Alicycliphilus denitrificans K601: one gene and its partner. The protein of the gene in region 2 interacts with the protein of the main gene of each other region in a pairwise test. Links are inferred from orthologs where the notes say so. Each region holds a gene or a part of one and is shown on either strand. Other genes may lie near its edges. The genes, in order: cysK and cysE.

Region 1 (15,393 bases), 360 kb from region 2 along the record:
CGCTCGGGCGCCTCGCGCACCCAGGCCCGGGCTAGTGCGTCGCCGTCGGCGTAACCGGTGGCCAGTCCCGCAGCGCTGTTGAGGTAGGGGCCCGAGAGCTTGACCCACGCACGGCCTTGCTGCACCAGGCCACGCACCACGTCGAAGGCGGGGTGGCGCCTGCCTTCGTGCACGGGCAGCCGCGCCATGTGGTCGAAGACCAGGGCGCACGGCAGGCGCTCCAGCAAGCCGCGCTGGTCGGCGATCTGGTCGGCGCGCCAGTGCAGCTGCACATGCCAGCCCAGCGCCGCCACGCGCCGCGCCAGGGGTTCCAGCATGTCCAGGCTCACCATGGCATCGCGGTCGGTATAGAGCGAGAAGCGTATGCCGCGTATGCCGCCATCGTGCAGCGACTGCAGCTGCGCCTCTTGAACATCGGGCCGCAGCACCGCGATGCCGCGCGTTTGCTGTGGGCCCAATGCCTGGATGGCGTCGAGCGTGACGCGGTTGTCGATGCCATGCGCGCGCGGCTGCACGACCACGGCGCGCTGCAGCTGCAGGCGCTGGCGCAGCGCCCGGTAGTCGGCAGCGGCGGCGTGGGCCCGCATGGCGTGCGGTGCCTCGGCGGGAAAGCGCGGGTCGAAGACATGCAGGTGCGCGTCGCAGGCACCGGCTGGCAGCTTGGGTTGGCCTGAAGCGGAGGTCACGTGCTTGCTCGCGACGCGGCGGACTCTTTCAATGCCGCCGTGTGCTGCCCCAGCGTGGGCGCCGCGAAGGGCGCGGGGCCGGGCGTGCGGCTGAAGTCCAAGGGGCCCGCGAAGCCGCGGTAGCTGCCCAGCGTGGGGTGCTCGAAGCGCTCGATCAGCCCCTCGGCCAGCACCTGCGGGTGGTCGAACATGTCCTCGACGGCGCGGGCCGCGGCGCAGGGCACTTCCTCGCCGAACAGGGCCTCCCATTCGAGCGCGGTGCGCGCCGCCAGCGCCTGGCGCAGCAGCGGAACCAGTTCGGCATGGTGCTGGGCGCGCTTGCGCACGGTGTCGTAGCGCTCGTTGCTCGCCAGCTCGGGCAGGCCCACCTTGTGGCACAGCGCGGCCCAGAAATGCTGGGTGTTGGCCGACAGGTACAGATGTCCCTGTTGGGTCGGGTGGATGCCGGTGATGCCGCCCGAGCGCATGTCGCGCCCGACTTCGCGCGGCTCGCCCTCGGCCCAGACCAGGCGGGCCGACTGCATGGTGAGCGCGGCGCGCAGCAGCGACACGCCCACATGCTGGCCCAGGCCGCTTTTCTCGCGCTCGTACAGGGCCGATGCCACGCCGCTGGCCACGAGCGCAGCGGCGTAGTAATCGACCACCGAGCCATAGAGGATCTCGGGCGGCCCTCCGGCCTTGCCCTGCATGGTGCACATGCCGGTCATGGTCTGCAGCACCTGGTCGTAGCCGGCCTTGGCCTTGAGCGGGCCCTGCTGGCCGTAGCCGGTCACGCTGCAGTAGATGAGGCGCGGGTGCAGCTCGGTCAACTGTTCGAAGCCTATGCCCAGCCGCTCGGGCACGCCGGGGCGGAAGTTGTGCACCAGCACGTCGGCACCGCGCACCAGGCGCAGCAGCGTGGCATGGTCGGCTTCGTTCTTGAGGTCGAGCACCATGCCCCATTTACTGCGGTTCACGCCGAGGAAGGCACGGCTTTCGGCCTCCAGCGTCGAGGGGTACTTGCGCAGGTTGTCGCCCACGGGCGGCTCGATCTTGATGACCTCGGCGCCCTGGTCGGCCAGCAGCGAGCAGCCGTAGGGGCCGGCGATGTAGGCGCTGAGGTCGAGCACGCGCACGCCGCTCAAGGGGCCGCGCGGGCCCTGGCGCTGGATGGTCGGTTGGCTCATTTTCAGTCAGATTGGCATGTTGCGCAGGCGCAGAAGGCGTGGCCTGCTATGGTTTTTAAGTCATCAGTCAGCGGTGATGTTGCGTTCCTTGGCCAGGGTCTGCCAGCGCTTCACGTCGCGTTGGATGATGTCGGCGAACTGCGCGGGCGTGACGGGCTGGACGATGGCGCCTTCGCGCAGGAAGCTGGCCTTGATCTCGGGCTTGGCCAGCACCTGGTTCACGGCCTGGTTGAGCTGGTTCACGATGGCCGGCGGCGTGCCTGCGGGCGCCAGCAGTCCCCACCACAGGTCGAACTCGTAGCCCGGAACGGCCGTGGCCATGGGCGTGAGGTCCGGCGCGATGGGGCTGGGTGCGAGGCTGGTGATGCCGATGGCGCGCAGCTTGCCGCCCCGAACCATGGGCAGGATCGACGGGCCGCTGGAGATCATCATCTGCACCTGGTTGCCGATCACGTCCGTCACGGCCGGGCCTTGGCCCTTGTAAGGCACGTGGGTGATGTCGAAGCCCGGCGCCATGGAGCGCAGCAGCTCGGTGGCGAAATGGTTCACGCTGCCGGTGCCCGAGGTGGCGTAGTTGTACTGGCCGGGGTGGGCCTTGACCTCGCGCACCAGCTCGGCGGGTGTCCTGGCCGGAAAGTCCTTGTTCACCGCCACCACGAACGGCCCCTTGGCGAACATGGCCACGGGGGCGAAGCTCTTGACCGGGTCGAACGGCAGTTTGGCCTGCACGGCGGCGTTGGTGGTCATGCTCGACGATACCGCCACGATGGTGTAGCCGTCCGGTGCGGCCTTGGCCACATAGCCGGTCCCGGTGTTGCCGCTGGCGCCGGGGCGGTTGTCCACCACCACGGGCTGCTTGAGCAGGTCGCTCAGCTCCTTGGCCACCTGGCGCGCGAACACGTCGTTGGAGCCGCCGGGCGGGTAGGGCACGACCATGGTGATGGGCCTGGCTGGATAGGGCGCGTCGGCATGGGCCAGGCCCGAGAACGCGGCGAGCGCGGCGGTGGCGGCCATGGCGAAGCGGCGGCGGGAAGGTGTCATGGGTTTGTCTCCTGTATGGGTTGAGAGTCAGTTGGAAACCAGCCCGCTGGCGCGCGCGCTGGCCACGATGGCCTGGGCGCGCAGCACGAAGGGGCGGTCCACCATCTTTCCGTCCACCACATAGGCGCCGACGGCCCCGGCATCGGCCTGCTGCGCGGCCTGCAGCACGCGCTGCGCGTGGGCGATCTCGGCATCGGTGGGCTGGTAGACGCTGTTGGCCAGCGCGATTTGGCTGGGGTGGATGCAGCTCTTGCCGATGAAGCCCAGGCGGCGCGAGAGCTCTGCCTCGGCGCGGAAGCCCTCGGTATCGCGGATGTCGGCAAAGGCGCCGTCGTAGGCGAACACGCCGGCCTCGGCGGCCGCCATGCGCACGGCGAAAAGGGCCTGCTGCAGGGCACTGGGCTCGCGCCGGTGCACGCCATAGGGCTCGAACAGGTCGCCCAGGCCCAACTGCAGGCCGGCCACCAGCGGATGGGCGCAGGCCAGCGCGGCGGCGGTGCGCAGGGCCTTGGGAGTTTCGATGTTCAGCAGCAGGCGCGGCGGCTCCTGCACGCCGTTGGCCCGGGCGGCTTCGGCAACGAGGGCCGCGGCCTCTGCCACGGCCTCGGGGCTGTCGGGCTTGGGAAGGTTGACCAGGTGCAGGCCGGGCCGGACCACGGCGGCGATGTCGGCGGCGAAGTGCGGCGTGTCCATGGCGTTCACGCGCACGATCAGCGTCTTGCCATGGCCCTGCGCCTGGGCGCTTTGCAGAAAGCCGCGCAGCAGCGTGCGCGCTTCGTTCTTGCGCGGCTCGGCCACGGCGTCTTCCAGGTCGAACGACAACGCGTCGGCCTCGCTGGCCACGGCCTTGGCGAACAGCTCGGGGCGGGAGGCGGGAACGAACAACTTGCTTCTCATGCGGCCATTGTGGGCAACAAGTAAGCAAAGAAAAACACAGCTAATATTGATTCAAACAATAGAAAAACTATGGAAACAGCCTATCTGGAAAGCTTTTTGCTGGTGGTGGAGACCGGCTCCATGGCCGAGGCGGCGCGGCGCCTGGACATCACCGCGGCGGCGGTGGCGCAGCAGATCCACAGCCTGGAGCGCGAATTCCACGCGCCGTTGCTGGCGCGCGCCGGCCGCACGGTGCAGCCCACGCCGGCGGGCCACCGCCTGGCGCACAGCGCCCCGGCGCTGCTGCGCGAGCTGGCCAACGCCAAGACCCAGGTGAACGAGGCCGGCGCGGCAGGCGAGCTGGTGATAGGCACCATCAACACCGCGCTGCACAGCCTGCTGCCGGACATCCTGTCGGGCTTCGTCGCCCGCTGTCCTAATGTCAAGGTGTTCCTCGAATCGGGCACCACGCGCCAGCTCTACCAGGCGGTGCAGCAGGGCCGGCTCGATGCCGCCGTGTGCCTGCATCCGCCGTTCGCGCTGGCCAAGACCTTCGACTGGGCGCTGCTGCGCGAGGAGCCGCTGGTGCTGCTGGCGCCGCGCAGCCTGGCGCACCTGGAGCCGCACGAGCTGCTGCGCAGCCAGCCGCTGATACGCTACGACCGCCAGCTGGGCGGCGGCCAGATGGTGGAGCGCTACTTGCGCGCGGCGCAGATCGCCCCGCGCGAGCGCTTCGAACTCAGCTCGCTGGTGGCGATTGCGATGATGGTGGACAAGGGCCTGGGTGTGGCCCTGGTGCCCGACACCGCACTGGCCTGGCCCGACGGCCAGGGCGTGGTGCGACTGGCCTTGCCCATGCGGCAGGCGGAGGTGCGGCGTTTTGGCGTGATCTGGCTGCGCGCATCGGCGCGGTTGCCGCTGATCCATCACCTGGTGGCCTGCGCCCGCGCCGTGGTGGCCGAGCGCGGCGGGCCGCAGGCGCCTCCCAGATGAGCGGGGCAGGGGCGTGGCGCCCGCCGTCCCATGGGGGGTCAGAGCTTCGCCTGCTCCCCGAAGGCTGCCGGCGGCGGCGTACGCCCCAGCTCCTTGAGCACTTTCAGCGCAATGGCGATGCCGGTATTGCCCGCAGGCACACCGGCGTAGACAGCCGTTTGCAGCAGCACTTCCTTGATGGTGTCCACGTCCAGCGGCGCGGCCTCGGGATCATCCGGGTCGGCCAGCAGGCCGGTGCGTAGATGCAGCTCGAATTCCTCCCAGCGGCCCATGGCGGCGGTGATGGCCAACACCATGATGCGGCGGGTGCGCCTATCCAGCCCCGGCCGGCTCCAGATGCCGTCCCAGGCATAGCGGGTGATCATGCGCTGGAATTCCACGTTCAGCGCATTGGCGCGGGCGATGGATTGCTCCACCCACTCGTCGCCCAGCACTCGGCGGCGATTGTCCAGTCCGCGTCGCAGGCTGTCTTCCCGGGTATCGGTCATGGGTCGATGCTCCTTCGTTTCCCTATTTGCAACAGCGCCTCGCAGGTACGGTGCCGTGTGTGCTCTATGCCGCGCCGCCCGAGCCGCGCGTGCCCGAGGACGGCAGCGGCACGCCCAGCATGGCGCAGGCCACGGCCTCGCCGACCTTGATGCCGTCCACGCCGGCGGACAGGATGCCGCCCGCGTAGCCCGCGCCCTCGCCCGCGGGGTACAGGCCGGGGGTGTTCAGGCTCTGGAAGTTCTCGCCGCGGTCGATGCGCAACGGGGCGGAGGTGCGCGTCTCCACGCCCGTGAGCACGGCGTCCGCCATGTCGTAGCCGCGGATCTTGCGCGCGAACGCGGGCAGGGCTTCGCGCATGGCCTCGGTGGCGTAGGCGGGCAGGGCGTCGTCCATGCTGGTCAGGGTCACGCCGGGCTTGTAGGAGGGCTCCACCTCGCCCAATGCCGTGGAGGTGCGGCGCGCGAGGAAGTCGCCCACCCGCTGCGCGGGGGCGTTGTAGTCGCCGCCGCCCAGCGCGAAGGCCCGCGATTCGAGCTGGCGCTGCAGCACGACGCCGGCCAGCGGGTGCGCCTGGCCCGGGGCCAGCGCCTCCACGCCATGGGTGGCGCCCAGCAGCGCCTCGAAGGCGGCGGGGTCGCGCGGATAGTCGCGCGGGTCCACGCCCACCACCATGCCGGCGTTGGCGTTGCGCTCGGCGCGCGAATACTGGCTCATGCCGTTGGTCACCACGCGTCCGGGTTCGCTGGTGGCGGCCACCACCGTGCCGCCGGGGCACATGCAGAAGCTGTAGACCGTGCGCCCGCTGCCGGCGTGGTGCACCAGTTTGTAGTCGGCCGCGCCCAGCAGCGGATGGCCCGCATGCTTGCCCCAGCGCGCGCGGTCGATCACGCCTTGCGGATGCTCTATGCGCACGCCCACCGAGAACGGCTTGGCCTGCATGGCCACGCCGCGCGCGTGCAGCATGGCGAAGCTGTCGCGCGCGCTGTGGCCCAGGGCCAGCACGGCGTGCGATGCGGCCAGCTCGCTCTCCTGCCCCGTGCGCAGGTCGAGCACGCGCAGGGCGCGCAGGTGGCGGCCCTCCAGCAGCACGTCGGTCACGCGCTGCTCGAAGCGCACCTCGCCGCCCAGGGCGATGATCTGCGCGCGCAGCGCCTGCACCATCTTCACCAGCCGGAAGGTGCCGATGTGCGGGTGCGCGGCATACAGGATCTCGGGTGGCGCGCCGGCGTCCACGAACTCCTGCAGCACCTTGCGCCCCAGGTGGCGCGGGTCCTTGATCTGGCTGTAGAGCTTGCCGTCGGAGAAGGTGCCCGCGCCGCCCTCGCCGAACTGCACGTTGCTTTCGGGGTTCAGCTCGCGCCGGCGCCACAGGCCCCAGGTGTCCCGGGTGCGCTCGCGCACGGCCTTGCCGCGCTCCAGCACGATGGGTGCCAGGCCCATCTGCGCCAGCACCAGCGCGGCAAAGATGCCGCAGGGGCCGAAGCCCACGACCACGGGGCGCTCCATGCCTGCGGCCGGGGCATGACCCACGGGGTGCCAGGCCATGTCGGGCGTGGACTGGATGTGCGGATCGGCGGCGTGGCGCGCCAGCAGCGCGCGCTCCTGCGCCGGGTCGGCCAGCGCCACGTCGACGATGTAGACGGCCAGCAGGTCGGCCTTGCGCGCGTCGAAGCTGCGCTTGTGGACCTGCAGCGTGGCGATGGCGCCGCCGTCCATGCCCAGCGCCTGGGCGGCCAGGGCGCGCAGGGCGGCTTCGGGGTGCTGTTCGGGTTCGAGGGGCAGCGCGGCCAGGGGCAGGCGCAGTTCGGAGAGGCGGAGCATGGCTTGTGGCGATCAAGCAAAAGGGGCGCAATGGTAGCACCTCGTGCCACGGAGGTTTTGCATGAAAAATGGCTTTAACCCTCTATAGGGTTGCGGTAGTAGCTATTAAATGCATAGTATGGCGGGCGGCATTAGGACCATGGGTCCATGTCGCCGTGCCGGGCCTTTCGCTGCTGGCGTTCTGCCTGGATCCAGCCCTTGAGCGCGGCCGGGTCGGCGCGCAGGGCGTTCAGCTCCCTGCGCAGTTGCAGGTTCTCGTATTCGATGATCTGCAGGTGCGCGCGCAGTTCGCGCATGAGGTTCGCAGGCTTGAGGCTGCGGGCGGGATCGAGCCCGAACTCCCGCAGGAAATGCCCCTGCACTTCCCGTACCTCCTGCTGCAGTTCCTTGAGCTGTTCGGCCAGCACGCGGTTGTAGTGTGCGAGGCGCTCCTCGCTCAGGCCCGCGATGTGGTCGGGGGTGATCTGCTCGATCTCCAACTGCAGCTGCAGCAGGTCGAGCAGCCTGTTGGCCGCGTAGGCCTGGTTCACGCGCTGCATCAGGGCCGTCTTGCGCTCGCGCTCGGCGGGGTCTGTCTCGCGGTCGGGGTGCAGCTGGCTGGCGAGCTTGCGGTAGATCTCGCGCACCGATTGCGTGGCCTGCGCGGCGGCCTCCCGGGCCTTGCGTTCGCGGGCGCCGGGCTTGCGGCGGCGCGTGGCGCGATGGGCCTCGCGCTGCCGCTCGGCCTCTTCCTTTCGGGCCTGCATCTGTTCGTCCAAGCGGCGCATGAAGTCCTCGGGCGAGTCCATGTCCGCGTCGCATTCCTGCCCGGCCATGTCGCCGCCCTCGGCTTCCCCGGCGTCGGAGTCGCTGCCGCCGTGGCGGTCGTGGATCTCCTGGAGGCCGGCGCGCGTGGCTTCGTCGGGCACGGCGTCGATCAGCATGGTGAGCCGGCCGGCGATGGCCTCGCTGAGGGTGCGGCGTTCGGACTTGGCCAGCCTTTTGTCGCTGCTCTGCGCGTCCAGGTGGCGCACCAGCTCGGCCACCAGCGCCACGTACGCCCTCTGCAGCGGCACGGCTTCGCGAGCGTGGCGCTCGCGGTAGGCGTCGATGGCCTGCTGCCAGTCCGCCAGCAATTCGCGCTGCCGTGCGATCTGCTCGATGTGGTGGTTGAACGTCTTCTGCTGGCCGCCGAGCGGCGCACCGTGGTGCGCCGCGGGGATGCGGACGGGGGCGTGGCGTGCGGCTGTCATGGCCGGGCGATTGTGCCCCGCCCCGGCCCGTCAGGCCGTGGGCAGGAACCCATCGACCGACAGGTAGCGCTCGCCCGTGTCGTAGTTGAAGCCCAGCACGCGCGCGCCCTTGGGCAGGTCGGGCAGCTTCTGCGCAATGGCCGCCAGCGTGGCGCCCGAGGAGATGCCCACCAGCAGCCCTTCCTCGCGCGCGGCGCGGCGTGCGTATTCGCGCGCGGGCTCGGCATCGACCTGGATCACGCCGTCCAGCAGGCTGGTGTCCAGGTTCTTCGGGATGAAGCCCGCGCCCAGGCCCTGGATGGGGTGGGGGCCGGGCGCGCCGCCGGAGATCACGGGCGAGAGCGAGGGCTCGACGGCGAACACTTTGATCTGCGGGAACTTGGCCTTGAGCACGCGCGCGCAGCCCGTCAGGTGCCCGCCCGTGCCCACGCCGGTGATGAGCACGTCCAGCCCTTCGGGGAAGTCGGCCAGGATCTCCTGCGCCGTGGTGCGCGCGTGCACGTCGGCGTTGGCGGGGTTGTCGAACTGCTGGGGAATCCAGGCGCCGGGGGTCTGCGCGGCCAGCTCCTCGGCGCGCGCGATCGCGCCCTTCATGCCCTTTTCCTTGGGCGTCAGGTCGAACTGCGCGCCGTAGGCCAGCATCAGGCGGCGGCGCTCGATGCTCATGCTGTCGGGCATGACCAGGATCAGTTTGTAGCCCTTGACGGCGGCCACCAGCGCCAGGCCTATGCCGGTGTTGCCGCTGGTGGGCTCGATGATGGTGCCGCCGGGCTTGAGGGCGCCGGACCTCTCGGCGTCCTCCACCATGGCCAGCGCGATGCGATCCTTCACCGAGCCGCCGGGGTTGGCGCGCTCGGACTTGACCCACACGTTGGCGCCGGGCCCGAACAGGCGGTTGATGCGGATATGGGGGGTGTTGCCAATGGTTTGCAGGACGTTGTCGGCTCGCATGGTGTCTCCGGAAAAAGAAGTGGAAATCCGCCGGCATAGCGGGATGCAGACGCCGATTGTGGAGGACTTGTCGTGCCGCGTCGCGATAACGATATGTCGCAGCCGTGATATGCGCGTGCTCTGCGCGCAGCACAATGGAGAGATCGTTATCGACAGGCCAGACCCCATGACCCTCCTGCAGTCCACCATGCTCATGCTTACCGCCAGCTGCGCGCTGTTGCTCATAGGCTTCTCCGCGCGCGAGTCGCGCTGGGGCCCGGCGCTGATGATGCTGGGCATCGTGGGCTCGCTCCTGATCATTGCCTACAACATCTATGAACAGCTGCCCGCGCGGTGAGACAATGGCGGCCGTGAAGCACGCCAGACCGCCGCTGGTGCGCGCTTGAGAAGGCCGCACTGGAGGAACGTCCGGACTGCACAGGGCAGCGTAGCAGCTAACGGCTGTCCACCGTGAGGTGAGGATCAGAGCAACAGAGACGAGTCCGAGCGGGTGCCGCCACGGAGTGTTCTGTGAGGCGCCAGCGCAAGCTGGCGAGAGGACAGCGAAAGCTGTCCGAACCCGGCGCAAGCCGGGTCCGAACAGCCACCCCGAGCGGGCAACGCCCGCTCGGGGTGAAACGGGCAATCTCTACGCGCAGCAACACCAAGTAGGCACACGTTGACGGGGCCCCCGGAGTGTGCGGGTAGGTGGCATCGAGCCGGGTGGGCGACCCCCGGCCCAGAGTAATGGCGGTCACGCCCGGGCAACCGGGTGCACAGAATCCGGCTTATCGGCGCGCTTCACACTTTTTCATCGCCGGCCCCCTCAGAGGGGGCCGTTCCGTTCTTTCAGAACCGTTCCCAGGGCTGCAGGTAGCGCCACTGCCCCTCGGGCAGGCGCGCGAGCGGCAGGCGGCCCATGCGTATGCGCCGCACGCCCAGCACGCGCAGGCCCACGGCGGCGCACAGTTCGGGAATGCGCGCCATGTCCACGCCCTTGAGCGCCAAGCGCAGGTGGGTCTCGTTTTGCCAGCTGGCCTTGAGGTGCGGCGCGGCCGGGCCGCCGTGGTGCGGCAGGTTGCGGCCCAGGGCCTGCAGGCCGTCGGGCGCAATTTGGCCTTCCACGTGCACTGTGCATTCCTGCTCCAGCAGCGCCATGTCCTCGGCCAGCCGGCGCGCGATGCGCCGCTCCTGCGTGTAGACCGTCAGTCCGCTGGCGCCGGCGGGCAGCGGCGCTGCGCATTCGAGCGCGCGCAGGTGGCGGCGCAGCACGCGCGTGCCGGGCCGGTCGAGCTCGGCCGCGTGGCGTTCGGCGCGCAGGAATTCCTGCGCGTTGGCATTGGCGGGCCGGTGCAGCAGCAGGGTGACCGGGCGCAGGTCGAGCAGGTTGGCGTCGGGTGCCAGGGCCACGGCTTGCGTGGGCGCCACGCGCGCCGCAGGCTCCTCGACGACCCGGCCGTCCACCGATACCCAGCCGCCCTCGATGTACTGCTCGGCCGTGGCGCGCGAGCAGCCCAGCTGCTGCGCCACGCGCTTGGCCAGGCGCACGGCCTCGCCCGCGCCGGCTTCAGTCATTGCCCGGCTCCAGCATGCGGATGCGCTCCACGTGCGCGAGCAGCGATCGCTGCGCCACGGGCCACATGCGTGGCGGCACGTCGTCGTAGGCCAGGCGCACCCAGTCGTCCATGCTGCCTTCGGGCAGGGCCTGCATGGCGGCCAGCACCTTGGCCTCGCGCGCGAGGCGGTGGGCCTTCAGGCGCGCGATCGCGGCGCGCGCCTCGCCCAGCACGTAGCCGTGCGCGGGCAGGATGAATTCCACGCCGTGCACGGCGCACAAGGCGTCGAGCCGGTCCAGTGAATCCAGGTAGTCGGCCATGTTGCCGTCCGGCGGGTCGATGACCGTGGTGCTGCCGTTCAGGATGTGGTCGCCTGAGAAGAGCAGGCCGTCCTCGCGCAGCAGCAGGCACAGGTGGTTGGCCGCGTGGCCGGGGGTGTGCACCACCTCAAGAGTGTGGGTGATTCTGCCCTCCGGAGCTTGTCCGGTAAGCGCCAGGAGCTCTCCGCTTTGTAGCGCCCGGTCGGGCGTGAACTGGCTGGCCGCGCGCGCCGTGGGGGCCGAGGGCAGGCCCAGGATGGGCGGCTTGGGGCGCCCGTGCGCCGCCACCATGGCCTGCAGCGGCGCAGCGCCGGGCGAATGGTCGGCGTGCGAATGGGTGCACGCGATCATGCGGATATCGCCGCCCGCGGCGCGCCACAGCCGCTCCAGGTGCGCCAGGTCGGCCGGGCCGGGGTCGATGGCGATGTAGCCCGTGCCGGGGTCGCCCACCAGGTAGCTGTTGGTGCCGGGGCCGGTCATCACGCCGGGGTTGGGCGCGGTCAGGCGCTGCACGTTCCTGAGCAGGGGCACGGGCGTCTCGCTCTGCCAGTCCAGCGCATGCTCGCTGCGGCCCGTGGGCGTGACCAGGGCCAGCTCGCCGTAGGGCGGCTCGTGCTCCATGAAGCGCGCCTCCTTGCCCCCGAGCAGGCCCGAGCGCGGGCTGCTGACCCACAGGGGCTTCTCGCCCGCCACGGCGGCCAGCACGGCGTCCACGTCGGCGAACTGCGCCAGGCGCTGCAGCGTGCGTATGGTGGGGAAGATCATGAAGAACTGCCCCGCCTCGTGGCGCGCCAGCGCGTCGGCCGGGCGCACCCACACGGGCTCGAACTGCTCGGACTCGTCGGCCACCGGCTCCTGCCCCGCGGGCATGCGCGCCACGAGGAAGGGCACGGCGAAGCGCTTGGGCAGGTTGCGGTCGCCCGTCCAGTGCGCGAGCTGGTACACGGCGTCGGCCGCCAGGCGCAGGCCGCGCGCGGCGCATTGCGCGGCGAACGTGGTGCCGGGCGCCGGCTTGCGCTCCAGGGCGGCGATGTCGTCGGCGTCGGCCCAGCTGCCGTCGGCGCGGCGCGCGAGCAGCACGCCCAGCTCCTCGAAGCTCTCGCGGATCGCGGCCATGGCGTCGGTCAGGCGCGCGGCGTCCTGCGCCGGGCGGTGGTCGGCCAGGGCGTGGCTGGCGGGGTCGGCGTCCTGCGGCTCGATGCCGCCGCCGGGGAAAACGTAAGCGCCGGGCACGAAGCTGGCCTTGTCCGAGCGGCGCGTCATCAGCACCTCCAGCGCGCTCGCGCCGCCGGGCTGGGGCGCGTCGCGCAGCAGCAGCACTGTGGCTGCGTCCAAGGGGGTGGCGGGTTCGCGGTGGGGGTGGAGCTGTTGGTTCTGGCGTGGCATCGCCGCATTATCGGCAAGAGCGGCCCGCCAGGTGGCGGCGCCCGCCCGCATGCGTGCGCGGCGGATAATCGCGCCATGCAGATCCGCTTCACCAAGATGCAGGGCGCGGGCAACGACTTCGTGGTGCTCGACGAGACCCGGGAGCGCCTGGGCCTCACGCCCGCGCAGTACCGCTTCCTGGCCGACCGCCACTTCGGCGTGGGGGCCGACCAGATCCTCACCGTGCGCCCCTCGCCCGCCGAGGGCATCGACTTCGAATACCTGATCCACAACGCCGACGGCGGCCAGGTGCAGCAGTGCGGCAACGGCGCGCGCTGCTTCGCGCGCTACGTGCGCGACAAGGGGCTCACCGCCAAGGACCGGATCCGCGTGCAGACCATGGCCGGCGTGATCGCGCCCGAGCTCACCGCCGACGGGCGCGTGACGGTGGACATGGGCCGCCCGGTGCTCGACCCCGCGCGCCTGCCGTTCGACACCGCGGGCCTCGTGCCCGTGCCGCAGGGTTCTGTAAAAAAATGGCCTCTGGCGCTGGATGGACAAGCGCCGCAAGCTACCGTAATGATAGTGGCCGTGTCCATGGGCAACCCGCATGCCGTGCAACTGGTCGATGACGTGGACAGCGCCCCCGTGGCCCGCACCGGCCCGCTGATCGAGGGCCACCCGCGCTTCCCGCAGCGCGTGAACGCGGGCTACCTGCAGGTCGTGGGCCGCACCGAGGTGCGCCTGCGCGTGTACGAGCGCGGCGCGGGCGAGACCCTGGCCTGCGGTACGGGCGCCTGTGCGGCCGTGGTCGCGGGCATCGGCCTGGGCCTGCTCGACGCGCGCGTGGACGTGCATACGCGCGGCGGCCTGCTCACCATCGCCTGGGCCGGCGGGCTGCAAGACCCCGTGTTCATGACCGGCCCCGCCACCACCGTTTTCGAAGGCCAGATCGACATTCCCGAGACACCATGACCTCTTCCTCCTCCCCCGTTTCTCCCATCACCGAAGACGACATCGCGCATTTCCTGGTCAACACGCCGGGCTTCTTCGAGCGCCACGCCGAGCTGCTGGCCAGCGTCACCATCACCAGCCCGCACGGCCAGCGCGCCGTGAGCCTGCACGAGCGCCAGGCGGAGATGCTGCGCGAGAAGATCAAGGGCCTGGAGCACCGCGTCATGGACATGGTGCGCCACGGCCACGAGAACGCCGCCATCGCCGACAAGATCCACCAGTGGTCGCGCCGGCTGCTGGCCGAGCGCGACGCGGCCGCGCTGCCGCAGGCCGTGGAGCAGGGCATGCAGGCCCTGTTCGACGTGCCGCAGGTCGCACTGCGCCTGTGGGGCATGGCGCCCGGGCATGCCGGGCAGCCGTTCGCCCAGGGCGTGAGCGAGGACGTGCGCTCCTTCGCCTCGTCGCTGACCATGCCGTTCTGCGGCCCCAACCTGGGCTTCGAGGCCACGGCCTGGCTGGCGCAGACCGGCCAGGTGCAGTCGCTGGCCCTGCTGCCGCTGCGGCGCGGCGCCATCGACAGCGCCGAGCAGCCCGCCTTCGGCCTGCTGGTGCTGGGGTCGCCCGATCCGCACCGCTTCGAGGCCACCATGGGCACGGAATTCCTCGCGCGCATGGCCGAGCTGGCCAGCGCGGCACTGTCGCGGCTGCTTTGAAAAATGGGGCTGCCTACGCTTGCTGGCAGCAGGTTTCAGTATGTTTTCATGCTGGATCCGTTGATTGGTAAGCGCTAGCAGCTATGAAATCCGATGCAGCCTGAAACTCCGCAGCCCCCGCAACTGCCGCCCGAGGCGCTGCAGTACCTGGAGCACGTGCGCGTGGAAAAGCGCTTGGCCGCGCGCACGCTCACGCTCTACACGCTGGACCTGCAGCGGCTGGCGGCCTTTGCCGCGGACGCGGGGCTGCCGCTCCTGCGGCTCACTGGCGCGCACGTCCGCCGCTTCGTCGCGCAGATGCATGCGGCGGGGCGCAGCGGGCGCGGCATCGCGCTCATCCTCTCGGGCTGGCGCGGCTTCTACGCCTGGGCCGCGCGCCAGGGCCTGGTGCCGCACAACCCGGTGCAGGACGTGCGCGCGCCCAAGGCGCCCAAGCCGCTGCCCAAGGCCCTGCCCGTGGACGAGGCGGTGCGCCTGGCCGAGCACGAGGAAAGCGGCGCCGACCCCTGGCTGGAGGCGCGCGACGCCGCCATCGTCGAGCTGCTCTACGGCTGCGGCCTGCGCGTGGGCGAGCTCGTGGGCCTGGACGTGGCGCCCAGCCCGGCCGCGCACCAGCAGGGGCGCGGCTGGATCGATCTGCAGGCGGGCGAGGCGCATGTGTTCGGCAAGGGAGCCAAGCGCCGCAGCGTGCCCGTGGGCCGGGCCGCCGCCGAGGCGCTGCGAGGCTGGCTGGCCGTGCGCGCCCAGCCTTTCGGCGGCGCGGCGGCGGATGCCGCGCTGTTCGTCGGCCGGCGCGGCGCGCGCCTGTCGGCGCAGTCCGTGTGGCTGCGCCTGCGCCAGCGCAGCCAGCGCGCGGGCCTGACCACGCCCGTGCACCCGCACATGCTGCGCCATTCGTTCGCCAGCCACCTGCTGCAGTCCAGCGGCGACCTGCGCGCCGTGCAGGAGCTGCTGGGCCACGCCAACATCACCACCACCCAGGTCTACACGCGGCTCGACTTCCAGCACTTGGCGCGGGTGTACGACCAGGCCCACCCGCGCGCGCGGCGCAAGTGAGCCGCGGCCCCTCGGGTCAGAAGCTTTCCCACTCGCCCTCGGGCTCCACCGCCTTGGTCTGGACGGCGGGGCTGGGCGTCGGCACCGGCAGCTTGGCCGTCGCCGGCCTGGCCTGCCTGGTGGGGACGGCCAGGCGAGGCTGCGGGCGGTCCGCCTCCCGGCGCACGGCGGGGCCGTCGCCCTGGTCCAGCTTGA
Region 2 (11,957 bases):
CTCACCGGCGGCAAGGGCGCCGACAGCTCCATCGAGGCCCTGGGCACCCAGGCCACGTTCGCGCAGGCGATGCAGGTGCTCAAGCCCGGCGGCACGCTGTCGAGCCTGGGCGTGTATTCCGAGGACCTGTCGATCCCGCTGGCGCAGTTCGCCGCCGGCCTGGGCGACCACACCATCCGCACCGCGCTGTGCCCCGGCGGCAAGGAGCGCATGCGCCGGCTGATGAACGTGATCGCCGCCAACCGCCTGGACCTGGGGGTGCTGGTCACGCACCAGCGCAGGCTGGACGAGATCGTCGAGGCCTACGACCTGTTCTCGCACCAGCGCGACGGGGTGCTCAAGATCGCCATCAAGCCTTGATACGGCCCGCGCGCGTCACGCGAAGCCGCGCAGCTCGCCCCACTCGGCCCAGGGCGCGCGCGTGGAGCGCATCGCGTTGATGGGCGCGGCCTCGTCCTCGTAGCCCAGGGCCACGCCGCAGGCCACGTGGTAGGGCTCCGGCAGGGCCAGCTGGCGCTGCAGCGTTCCGGCGTAGCGGCGCCAGAAGCCCTGGGCGCAGGTGGTCAGCCCGTGGTGCACGGCCAGCAGCATCAGGGACTGCAGGTAGATGCCCAGGTCCGCCCACTGCGGCAGGCCCATGCGCTCGTCCACGCACACGAAGATGCCCACGGGGGCGCCGAAGAACTCGGCGTTCCTGGCCAGCTGCTCCAGGCGCGCGGCCTTGTCCTCGCGCGGGATGCCGATGGCGCGGTACAGGTCCTCGCCATTGGAGAAGCGCCGCGTGCGGTAGGGCTCCCACAGGCCCGGGGGATAGGACTGGTTGGCGGGGCCGTCCTCGGCCCGGGCCTGGGCCACCGCGGCCAGCACCTGCCGCAGGGGCTCGCCCGTCAGCGCCAGCACGCGCCAGGGCTGCAGGTTCCCGCCCGAGGCGGCCTGGGCCGCCTCCTGCAGCACGGTCTGCACCAGTTCGGTGGGCGGCGCGTCGGGCAGGAAGGCGCGCACCGAGCGGCGCTTGCGCAGGGCCTGGGTCACATCCATGGAAATCTCCCTTCTTCAAGAATTGGCGGCCGGCGCGCCGGCACGCGCGCGGCGGCGTTGGCGGCGCTATTTGCCGATGATGTCGTTGAGCCGGGCGGCCGGGAACTGCTCGCTCAAGGCGGCGTCGCCGGGCACGCAGTCCTTGCCCTGGGGTGTGGACTGCGAGAGCTTCTCTATGGCCTGCCACAGCAGCGTGATCTGGTGCTCCTGCGCGCCCGCGCTGTCGATCAGGCCGCGCATGGCCTGGGTCAGCGGGTCGTCCTGCTGCGCGGTCACGCCGTAGGCGCTGAAGGTGGTCCCCTCGGGCTTGTGCGACTCGGTCACGTCGGCGCTGTGGCCCTCCCTGGAGGGGATGATGCGCGCCGGGATGCCCACGGCCGTGGCGCCCGCGGGCACGGGCTTGATGACCACGGCGTTGCTGCCTATTTTTGCCCCGTCGCCCACCTCGAAGCCGCCCAGCACCTTGGCGCCGGCGGCCACCACCACGTCGCGGCCCAGCGTGGGGTGGCGCTTGGCGCCCTTGTACAGCGACGTGCCGCCCAGCGTCACGCCGTGGTAGATGGTGCAGCCGTCGCCCACCACGGCGGTCTCGCCGATCACCACGCCCATGCCGTGGTCGATGAAGACGCGCTCGCCTATGACCGCGCCCGGGTGGATCTCTATGCCCGTGAACCAGCGCGCCAGGTGCGAGATGAAGCGCCCCAGCCACTTCAGGCCGTGCCTCCAGCACCAGTGCGCGGGCAGGTGCAGCCAGATGGCGTGCAGGCCCGGGTAGCAGGTGACCACCTCGAAGCGGCTGCGCGCGGCAGGGTCGCGGTCGAGGATGCACTGGATGTCGGATCGCAGGCGGGCAAGCATGAAGGGCAACGGATGTAACGAAAAAAGGCTTTGCAGTCTAGCGGCTCGGCCGCGCCGCCTGGAGCATGGACTTGGCGACACCGCGCAGGATGTGGATTTCCTCCTGCGTCAGCTGCGCGCGGTTGAAGAGCTGGTTCAGGCGCGGCATGAGCTTCTTGGGCGCGGCCGGGTCCAGGAAGCCGATGGCGGCGAGCGCCTGCTCCCAGTGCGCCAGCATGCCGGCCAGCTGCGCGGCGTCGGCGCGCTCGCCCTGGGGCGCGGACTCCTGCACCGCGAAGCCGCCGAGCGCCTGGCGCCACTCGTAGGCGACGACCTGCACGGCCGCGCCCAGGTTGAGCGAGCCGAACCCGGGGTTGGTGGGAATGGAAAGCGCCACGTGGCAGCGGTAGACGTCCTCGTTGGCCATGCCGAAGCGCTCGGAGCCGAACAGGAAGGCCACGCCCGACTCGGGCTCAGGATTTATAGCCGAATCGGCCTCTATCGCCCGTCCACCAAGCGCTTGCAGCTCGTTTTTCAGTAGCATTTCGAAATGCTGGCGCGGCGTGCGCGTGGGCGGGCCGAAGTCGCGCGGCGTCATGGCCGTGGCGCACAGGTGGCTCATGCCATCGAGCGCCTCGTCCAGCGTGGCGACGATGCGGGCGCGCTCCAGCACGTCGAGGGCGCCGCTGGCGCGCTGTATGGTTTCCTCCTTGCGCAGCACGTTGGGCCAGCGCGGCGCCACCAGCACCAGGTCGTCGAAACCCATGGTCTTCATGGCGCGCGCGGCGGCGCCCACGTTGCCGGCATGGCTGGTCTGGATGAGGATGAAGCGGGTTTTCATGAAAGCGGGGGCACCGTGGGCCGCAGGCATGCGGGCATGCCTGCGATTGTCGCCGCAAGCGCGCAAGCGCGCCGGCCAAGTAAAATGCGCGCTTTGCGCCCGCATCGCCGGCCGCGCGCCTTCCGGCCGAGTGGCCGCCCTGTTCCTTCATCACAATCCATGTCGTCCAATCTGCACCCCATGCTCAACGTGGCCATCAAGGCCGCACGCGCCGCCGGCGCCATCATCAACCGCGCGGCGCTCGACGTGGAGGCGGTGCGCATCTCGCAGAAGCAGATCAACGACTTCGTGACCGAGGTGGACCAGGGGGCCGAGCAGGCCATCATCGAGACGCTGCTCACCGCCTACCCCGGCCACGGCATCCTGGCCGAGGAATCGGGCTCGCAGCACGGCTCCAAGCATTCCGAGTACGTCTGGATCATCGATCCGCTGGACGGCACGACCAACTTCATCCACGGCTTCCCCGTCTACTGCGTGAGCATCGCGCTCGCGGTGAAGGGCAAGGTGGAGCACGCCGTGGTCTACGACCCCACGCGCAACGACCTGTTCACCGCCACGCGCGGGCGCGGCGCCTTCCTGAACGACCGGCGCATCCGCGTGTCCAAGCGCACGCGCCTGGGCGACTGCCTGATCTCCACGGGCTTCCCGTTCCGCCCGGGCGACAACTTCAAGCAGTACATGGCCATGATGGCCGAGCTGATGCCGCGCACCGCCGGCCTGCGCCGCCCCGGCGCCGCCGCGCTGGACCTGGCCTACGTGGCCGCGGGCTACTGCGACGGCTTCTTCGAGGCCGGCCTGTCGATCTGGGACGTAGCCGCCGGCGGCCTGCTGGTGACCGAGGCCGGCGGCCTGGTGGGCAACTTCACGGGCGAGGCCGACTACCTGGAGCAGCGCGAATGCCTGGCCGGCGCGCCGCGCATCTACGGCCAGCTGGTGGGCCTGCTGGGCAAGTACAGCAAGTTCGCCAGCGCCGGCGAAAAGGCCTCCGTGCGCCAGGCCATGGCCGACGCGCCGGACGCTGCCGCCGATGGCCAAGCCCCCGCAGCGGACGCCACCACGCACCCGGACAGCGCGGCCGAGGACACGCAGACCCGGCCAGGCGCCGCCCCCTGAGCCGCACTACAGAAACAATAGCATCTAGCGCTTTTCCATAAAGCGCTGGAGGCCGTTTTTCCATACAAACCCACACCCGGCCCCGGCGCGCGGCGCGCGCCGCCCGGTAGCCCCCGGCGTCACCAAATTTAATAGCACCAAAGCGGTACAAACCCGGGCACGCCGCCGTCCGTGCTTTCCTGCATCGTCCTCTGCAACTCCGTAGAATGCGGCTCTTGTAAGAACGTGTATATGCGCCCAGCTCCCGCCGGGGCGGCACCCGCGTTCTGCGACCGGATCTGGCGCATGCCCACCCCGCGTGCGGCCAAAGCCGCGTGCCCAGCCCTCATCTTGGAGACACCATGCAGGCCTTACTCGCCCTATCGCGGGCCATCGACAAACTCAACGCCTTCGTCGGCAAATACAGCATCTGGCTGATTTTTGCGGCCACGGTCATCAGCGCCATCAACGCCATCGTCCGCAAGGTCTTCAACTACAGCTCCAACGGCTTCCTGGAAGTGCAGTGGTACCTGTTCGCCTGGTCGTTCCTGGTCGCCGCCGGCTACACCCTGCTGCACCGCGAGCATGTGCGCATCGACGTGCTCAACAGCCGGCTGCCCAAGAAGGTGCAGCTGTGGATAGAGATCCTCGGGCTCATCTTCTTCCTGACCCCCATATGCATCCTGGTGCTGTGGCTGTGCATTCCCATGCTGGGCGAGAAGTTCGCAACGGGCGAGATGTCGCCCAACCCCGGCGGGCTGCTGCGCTGGCCGGTGTGGGCGGCCCTGCCCGTGGGCTTCGTGCTGCTGCTGCTGCAGGGCTGGTCCGAACTGATCAAGTGCATCGCCTTCCTCAGGGGCCAGGGGCCGGACCCGACGGTCAAGCTCGGAGAGAAAAGCGCCGAGGAGGAACTCGCCGAACTCCTGCGCCAGCAGGCCGCCGCTGCCGCACGCAACCCCGCCCCCCACGCACACTGAACGAGAGCGACCTAGATCATGGAGTTCATCGCCGCCAATTTCGCCCCGCTCATGTTCGGGGGACTGCTGTGCTTTCTGATCCTGGGCTTTCCCGTGGCCTTCAGCCTGGGGGCCTGCGGATTGTTCTTCGGCCTGCTCGGCATCGAGCTGGGCGTCTTTCCCGCCTCCACCCTGGCCTGGCTGCCGCAGCGCCTGATCGGCATCATGGCCAACGAGACGCTGCTGGCCGTTCCCTTCTTCACGCTCATGGGCCTGATACTGGAGCGCAGCGGCATGGCCGAAGACCTGCTCGACTCCGTGGGCCAGGTGTTCGGCCCCCTGCGCGGCGGCCTGGCGCTGGCCGTAATCCTCGTGGGCGCCATGCTGGCGGCCACCACGGGCGTGGTCGCCGCGTCGGTGATCTCCATGGGCCTGATCTCGCTGCCCATCATGCTGCGCTACGGCTATGACCGCAGCCTGGCCAGCGGCGTGATCGCCGCATCGGGCACGCTGGCGCAGATCATCCCGCCGTCGCTGGTGCTGATCGTGCTGGCCGACCAACTGGGCAAGAGCGTGGGCGACATGTACAAGGGCGCCTTCGTGCCCGGCTTCGCGCTGGTGGGCCTGTACGTGCTGTGGGTGATCGCGCTGGCCATCTTCAAGCCCAAGATGGCGCCGGCGCTGCCGCCCGAGGCGCGCACCCTGCGCGAGCCCAACGGCAGCGCGGGCTACACGTCGCTGGCCCTGCTGGCCCTGCTGTCCACCGCGGTGGCCGTGGTGCTGGCGCAGAACATGGAGGCCGTGCACACCTGGTGGCAGGGCGAGCTGGTGGAGTCCGTGCCCACGGACGAGAAGATCGTCGTCGCCATGTGCGGCGGCACCTTCGTGGCCTGGCTGATCGCACTGGCCAACCGCGTCACCCGCCTGGGCCTGCTGTCCAGGCTGGCCGAGCGCGTGACCTTCGTGCTGATCCCGCCGCTGCTGCTGATCTTCCTGGTGCTGGGCACCATCTTCCTGGGCGTGGCCACCCCCACCGAGGGCGGCGCCATGGGCGCCATGGGCGCCATCGTCATGGCCGCGTCGCGCGGGCGCCTCAACATGTCGCTGCTCAAGCAGGCGCTGGCCACGACGACCAGGCTGTCGTCCTTCGTCATGTTCATCCTGATCGGCGCCACCTTCTTCAGCATGGTGTTCCAGGCCGCCGACGGCCCGGTGTGGGTGGAGCACCTGCTGGCGCAGCTGCCCGGCGGCCAGGTGGGCTTCCTGGTGTTCGTGAACATCATGATCTTCGTGCTGGCGTTCTTCCTGGACTTCTTCGAGCTGTCCTTCATCGTGGTGCCGCTGCTCGCGCCCATCGCCGACAAGATGGGCATCGACCTGGTCTGGTTCGGCGTGCTGCTGGCGGTCAACATGCAGACCTCGTTCATGCACCCGCCCTTCGGCTTCGCGCTGTTCTTCCTGCGCTCGGTCGCGCCCGACAAGCCCTACGTGGACCATGTCACGGGCAAGACCATAGCGCCGGTGACGACGATGCAGATCTACAAGGGCGCGATTCCCTTCCTGATCCTGCAGCTGACCATGGTGGCCATCCTGATCACCTTCCCCGGCCTGGTGACGAGCCAGCTCGACAAGAAGGTGGACGTGGACATGAACGCCGTGGGCACGCAGATGCTGGAGAACCTGAACCAGCAGGACCTGAACTTCGGCGAACCCGGCGCCGAGGGCGCCGAAGAGAACAAGGACGACGCCGGCGCCGCCCCCGCGCCGGAGCTGGAGCCGCCCGCGAGCGACGCCGCCGCCACCCCCGGCGCGGCCGAGGCCGACGACCCGGTCAAGGCCCTGGAGGAAGCGGCGGGCAAGCGCTGACCGGCCTCCGCCGACGACGCCCGGTGCACCGCATCGGGCGTTCGCGTTTGCGGGCCGCGATGGTTGTGGACATGCGCCGGGTGCGCGACCATCGGCACTTCGCATCCATGGCGTGATCGGCGGTTGACAGACAAATGGCTCGCACGGGTACAGGCAGCAGACAGAGGGCGGCACGGGCGCTGGAGCAGTTCACGCCCGCCACGCGCGCCTGGTTCGCGTCGGCCTTCGGCGCGCCCACGTCCGTGCAGGAGGCCGCGTGGGACGTGATACGCGGCGGCGAATGCGCGCTGGTCATCGCCCCGACGGGCTCCGGCAAGACGCTCGCGGCGTTCCTGCACGCCATAGACCGGCTGTTCGCGGAGAAGGACGGGGCCACGGCCGATGCCGCGCCCGGGGCGGCCACCCGCGTGCTCTACATCTCGCCCATCAAGGCGCTGGGCGCCGACGTGCAGCGCAACCTGCGCCTGCCGCTCGACGGCGTGGGCGCGCAGCGGGTACGCCGCGGGGACCCGGCCGTGGAGATCACGGTGGGCATGCGCACGGGCGACACCCCCAGCGCGCAGCGCGCGGCGCTCCTGCGCAGGCCGCCCGACATCCTGATCACCACGCCCGAATCGCTCTACCTCATGCTCACGTCGAAGGCGCGCGAAACGCTGCGCGACGTGCGCACGGTCATCGTCGACGAGGTGCACGCGGTCGCGGGCACCAAGCGCGGGTCGCACATGGCGCTGAGCCTGGAGCGGCTCGACGCCCTGCTCGACCGGCCGGCGCAGCGCGTGGGCCTCTCCGCGACCGTGCGGCCCGTGGACCGCGTGGCGGCCTTTCTGGGCGGGGCGCGGCCGACCACCGTGGTGAACCCGCCGGCCGGCCGCAGGCTGGAACTCAGGATCGTGCTGCCGGTGCGGGACATGGCGGACATCCCGGCGCGCGACGAGTCCGGCACCATGGGATCGATCTGGCCGCACGTGGAGGCCAGCATCCTGGAGCAGGTGCTCTCGCGCCGCTCGACCATCGTGTTCGCCAACTCCCGCGGCGCCGCGGAGAAGCTGACGGCGCGGCTGAACGCGCTGTACGCCGAGCGCATGCAGATCCCGCAGCAAGGCGACGCCCCCGCGGCGGTGCAGTACGCGTCCTCCAGCGGCGGCACGGGCAACCGGACGGACGGTGCCGCGCCCCTGATCGCGCGCTCGCACCACGGCTCGGTCTCCAAGGAGCAGCGCAGCGACATCGAGGACGCGCTCAAGTCCGGGGCGCTGCGGTGCGTGGTGGCCACCTCCAGCCTGGAGCTGGGCATAGACATGGGCCTGGTGGACCTGGTGATCCAGGTGGCCGCGCCGCCCTCGGTCGCGAGCGCCCTGCAGCGCGTGGGGCGTGCGGGGCACCAGGTAGGCGGGACGTCCCGCGGCCTGGTCTATCCGCGCACGCGGCGCGAGCTGGTCGATGCCGCCGTGACCGTGCGCCGCATGCTGGCGGGAGAGCTCGAAGCCATCGAGCCGCCCCGCAACCCGCTCGACGTGCTGGCGCAGCAGACCGTGGCGGCCGTCGCCATGGACGCCATGCACGTGGACGACTGGTACGCCCTCGTGCGCAGGGCCGATCCGTTCCGCGCGCTGCCGCGCAGCGCGTTCGATGCCACGCTGGACATGCTGGCCGGGCGCTACCCGTCCGACGAGTTCGCCGAGTTCCGCCCGCGCCTCGTCTGGGACCGGATCGGCGGGCAACTCGGCGCACGCCCGGGCGCGAAGAGCCTGGCCGTCATCAGCGGCGGCACCATTCCCGACCGCGGCATGTTCACCGTCATGTTGCCCGAGGGCGAGGAAAAGGCGGGCGCGCGCCGCGTGGGCGAGCTGGACGAGGAGATGGTCTACGAATCCCGGGTGAACGACATCATCACCCTGGGCGCGACCTCCTGGCGCATCCAGCAGATCACGCACGACCAGGTGATCGTCGTTCCCGCGCCCGGCCGGTCCGCGCGGCTTCCGTTCTGGCGCGGCGAGGGGCTGGGGCGCCCCGCGGAACTGGGCGAGGCCATAGGCGCATTCCTGCGCGAGGTGGATGCCGCGCCCCGCGACGCCCATGCCGCGCTGGAGGCTGCGGGCCTGGACGCCAACGCCATCGCCAACATCCTCCAGCTCGCCGCGCAGCAGCGCGAGGCCACGGGCGCATTGCCCACCGACCGCACCCTGGTCATCGAGCGCTGCCGCGACGAGGGCGGGGACTGGCGCGTCATACTGCATTCGCCCTACGGCCAGCGCGTGCATGCCCCCTGGGCGCTGGCCATCGCGCAGCGCATCCGCCAGCGCCTGAACGTGGACCCGTCCGTGGTGGCGGGCGACGACGGCATCATCGCGCGCATCCCGGACATGGAGGGGCGCACGCCCGGCGCCGAGCTTTTCCTCTTCGACGCCGAGGCCGTGCAGCGCATCGTGGCCGAGGCCGTGGGCGCATCGTCCCTGTTCGCCGCGCGCTTTCGCGAGTGCGCCGCCCGCGCGCTGCTGTTGCCCAGGCGCAGCCCGGGCAAGCGCTCGCCGCTGTGGCAGCAGCGCCTGCGCGCGGGGCAGCTGCTGGAGATCGCGCGCGGGTATCCCGACTTCCCCATCCTCATCGAAACGGCGCGGGAATGCCTGCAGGACGTCTACGACCTGCCGGCCCTGGGCGCGCTCATGCGGCGGCTGCAGGACGGCGGCATACGCATGCTGGAAGTCACCACGGAAGTCCCCTCCCCCTTCGCCGCGGACCTGCTCTTCGGCTACGTGGCCGAGTTCATGTACGAGGGCGACGCGCCGCTGGCGGAGCGGCGCGCCTCGGTGCTCTCGCTCGACAGCAGCCTGCTCGCGGACCTGCTGGGCCAGGTGGACATGGGCGAGATCCTCGACCCCGTCGTAGTGGAACAGGCGGGCCTGGAGCTGCAGCGCATCGCCGTGCAGCGCAGGGCATCCGGCATGGAAGGGGTGGCGGACCTGCTGCGCGAGCTCGGCCCGCTCGCGCCGGACGCCATCGTGCAAAGAACGGCGCAGCAGGACCCGGCCGCCGTGGCGGTATGGCTGAGCGGGCTCGAAACGGCGCACCGCGCCATGCGCGCCACGGTGGCGGGCGAAGAGCGCTGGGCCGCCATCGAGGACGCGGCGCGGCTTCGCGACGCGCTGGGCGCCAGGCTGCCCGCGGGCGTACCGAAGGCGTTCCGCGAGCCCGTGCCCGATCCACTGCGGGACCTCGTCGCCCGGTATGCGCGCACCCACGGGCCCTTCACCACGAGTGAGGTGGCGCAGCATTTCGGGCTGGGCGCCGCCGTGGCCGACGAGGCGCTCGAACGGCTGCAGGCCCAGGGCAAGGTGCTCAAGGGCAGCTTCGGCGTGGAGCGCCACCTGCGCGCGCAGGATGCGCACAGGCTTGCGCAAGGCCCCGTCGCGCGGCACGAATGGGTGGCCGAGGACGTGCTGCGCCGCCTGCGCCAGCGCTCGCTGCAGGCGGCGCGGGAGGCCGCGAAGCCCGCCACGCAGCACGCCTACGTCCAGCTCGTGCTGGAGCGGCAGGCATTGGTGCCGGAGCTGACGGCCCGCGCGGCGAACGACGCGCCGCCCTTCGCGCAAGGGACGCTGGAGGGCACCGCCGGCGTGGCGCGCGTGCTGGAGCAGCTGGCGGGGCTGCCGCTGCCGGCATCGCAATGGGAGAGCCTTGTCCTGCCGGCGCGCGTGCGCGACTACCGGCCCTTCATGCTGGACGAGCTGCTGGCGTCCGGCGAGGCGGTCTGGGCCGGCCACGGCGCGGCGGGCGATGGCGACGGCCTGGTGTCGCTGCACCTGAGCGAGATGGCAGCCGACACGCTTGCCCCGCAGCCGGAGGCGGGCGGCGATGCGCCCACCGGGCTGCGGCAGGCCATTCTCGACGTGCTGGGGCGCGGCGGCGCCTTCTTCGCGCGCCAGATCGCCCAGCATGTGGACGCCGATCCCGCGCAGCTGCATGCCGCGCTCTGGCAGTTGGCCTGGAGCGGCTACGTCACCAGCGACGGCTGGCAGCCCTTGCGCGCGTTGACGTCCCCGCACGGATCGCGCCGCGCCGAGACCATGCGCCCACAGCGCCGCTCGTGGCGCATGCGAGGCCGGCCGCAGCCACCGGATGCGCCGGAACATGCGGGCCATTCGGGCATTGCGCTGGGAGACCTCACGCTCGCGGGCCGCTGGTCCCTCGTGCAGCGCCCTGCATCCAGCGATACCGAGCGCGCCTTCGCGCTGGCCGAGGGCCTGCTCGACCGCCACGGCATCGTCACGCGCTCCGCCGTCATGGCGGAGAACGTGCCGGGCGGACTGCCGGCATTGCGGCCCGTGCTGCACGCCATGGAGGACGCGGGCCGCGTGCTGCGGGGCAGGTTCGTGGACGGCCTGGGCGCGGCCCAGTTCGCCGACAAGGCGGCCATCGAGCGGCTGCGCGAGTTGACGCAGCTGCAGACAGCTCAGCCGCTGGCCGTCGCGCTTTCGGTGCTGGACCCGGCCAACCCGTTCGGCGCGGCCCTCGCCTGGCCCGCGCACCGCCTGGGCATACGCCCCCAGCGGCGCAGCGGCGGCATCGTCGTGCTCTGCGGCGGCAGGCTGGCGCTCTACCTCACGCCGGGCAGGCGCCAGTTGCTGACCTGGCTGGACGCCGAGCGCGCGGACGAGCGCACGGCGCTCGCGCATGCGCTGCAGGCGCTGGTCCACGCGCTGGAGCGCGAGAAGCGCGGCCGCTTCACCATCGAAACCGTCGACGAACAGCCGGTCGGCAGGTACCCGCTGCTCGGGCTGCTGCGCGAGGCGGGCTTTTCCCGCGTGCCCAAGGGGCTCAGCTGGTACGGGTGACTTCCGCAGAAACGAAAAACCGCGGCCGGGGCCGCGGTTCTTCCATGGGCGGCAGGCACGGTGCCCGCCAGGATGGACCTCAGATCTTCACGGAAGCCATGGTCTGCAGGAACGGCAGCTCGGAGATGCGGCTCCACAGAATCTGGTCGCGCTGGAAGGCGCGCAGGTCCTCGTAGATCTTCTTGAAGGCGGGCTCCTTGGCGCTGTGCTCGGCATAGACCTCCTGCGCGGCCTTGAAGCCGGCCTCGACGACGGCCTTCGGGAACGGCTTGAGCTGGGTGCCCGAGCCGACCATGCGCTTGAGCGAGACCGGGTTGAGCATCAGGTACTTGGAAGTGCCGTCCTGGTTGGCCACGGCGGCGGCCGCCTTGACGATGGCCTGGTTCTCGGGCGACAGCTTGGCCAGCGCCTTGTTGTTGACGAAGAACTCCAGGTCGGCGCCGCCTTCCCACCAGGCGCCGTAGTAGTAGTACTTGGCGACCTTGTTGTAGCCCA

The links.
Region 1: the proteins of cysE (region 2) and cysK interact in binary tests that used the Escherichia coli proteins (3 or more experiments, as listed by UniProt). The link is inferred for Alicycliphilus denitrificans K601 from one-to-one orthologs.

Annotation. Positions count from the first base shown.
Region 1 is NC_015422.1:4,260,711-4,276,103, reverse strand. Bases 7,296-10,180 are described here. They hold cysK (cysteine synthase A), read right to left. Parts: upstream 9,256-10,180; coding sequence 8,335-9,255; downstream 7,296-8,334. Other genes in these bases: ALIDE2_RS20270 (RNA pseudouridine synthase), read right to left, coding at 10,084-10,180; ALIDE2_RS20275 (hypothetical protein), read left to right, coding at 9,422-9,592; ALIDE2_RS20285 (J domain-containing protein), read right to left, coding at 7,296-8,304. Also shown: ALIDE2_RS20320 (amidohydrolase family protein), read right to left, coding at 1-686; ALIDE2_RS20315 (CoA transferase), read right to left, coding at 683-1,852; ALIDE2_RS20310 (tripartite tricarboxylate transporter substrate binding protein), read right to left, coding at 1,916-2,893; ALIDE2_RS20305 (HpcH/HpaI aldolase/citrate lyase family protein), read right to left, coding at 2,921-3,790; ALIDE2_RS20300 (LysR family transcriptional regulator), read left to right, coding at 3,860-4,762; ALIDE2_RS20295 (carboxymuconolactone decarboxylase family protein), read right to left, coding at 4,801-5,250; ALIDE2_RS20290 (NAD(P)/FAD-dependent oxidoreductase), read right to left, coding at 5,315-7,072; more of ALIDE2_RS20285, read right to left, coding at 7,204-7,295; more of ALIDE2_RS20270, read right to left, coding at 10,181-10,809; ALIDE2_RS20265 (MBL fold metallo-hydrolase), read right to left, coding at 10,802-12,496; dapF (diaminopimelate epimerase), read left to right, coding at 12,572-13,450; ALIDE2_RS20255 (DUF484 family protein), read left to right, coding at 13,447-14,142; ALIDE2_RS20250 (tyrosine recombinase XerC), read left to right, coding at 14,236-15,198; ALIDE2_RS20245 (methyl-accepting chemotaxis protein), read right to left, coding at 15,215-15,393.
Region 2 is NC_015422.1:3,910,444-3,922,400, forward strand. What follows is about bases 1-2,857. They hold cysE (serine O-acetyltransferase), read right to left. Parts: upstream 1,897-2,857; coding sequence 1,105-1,896; downstream 1-1,104. Other genes in these bases: ALIDE2_RS18640 (NAD(P)-dependent alcohol dehydrogenase), read left to right, coding at 1-360; ALIDE2_RS18645 (nitroreductase), read right to left, coding at 376-1,038; ALIDE2_RS18655 (RNA methyltransferase), read right to left, coding at 1,934-2,716. Outside these bases: ALIDE2_RS18660 (inositol monophosphatase family protein), read left to right, coding at 2,876-3,829; ALIDE2_RS18670 (TRAP transporter small permease subunit), read left to right, coding at 4,171-4,785; ALIDE2_RS18675 (TRAP transporter large permease), read left to right, coding at 4,804-6,630; ALIDE2_RS18680 (ATP-dependent helicase), read left to right, coding at 6,765-11,462; ALIDE2_RS18685 (TRAP transporter substrate-binding protein), read right to left, coding at 11,542-11,957.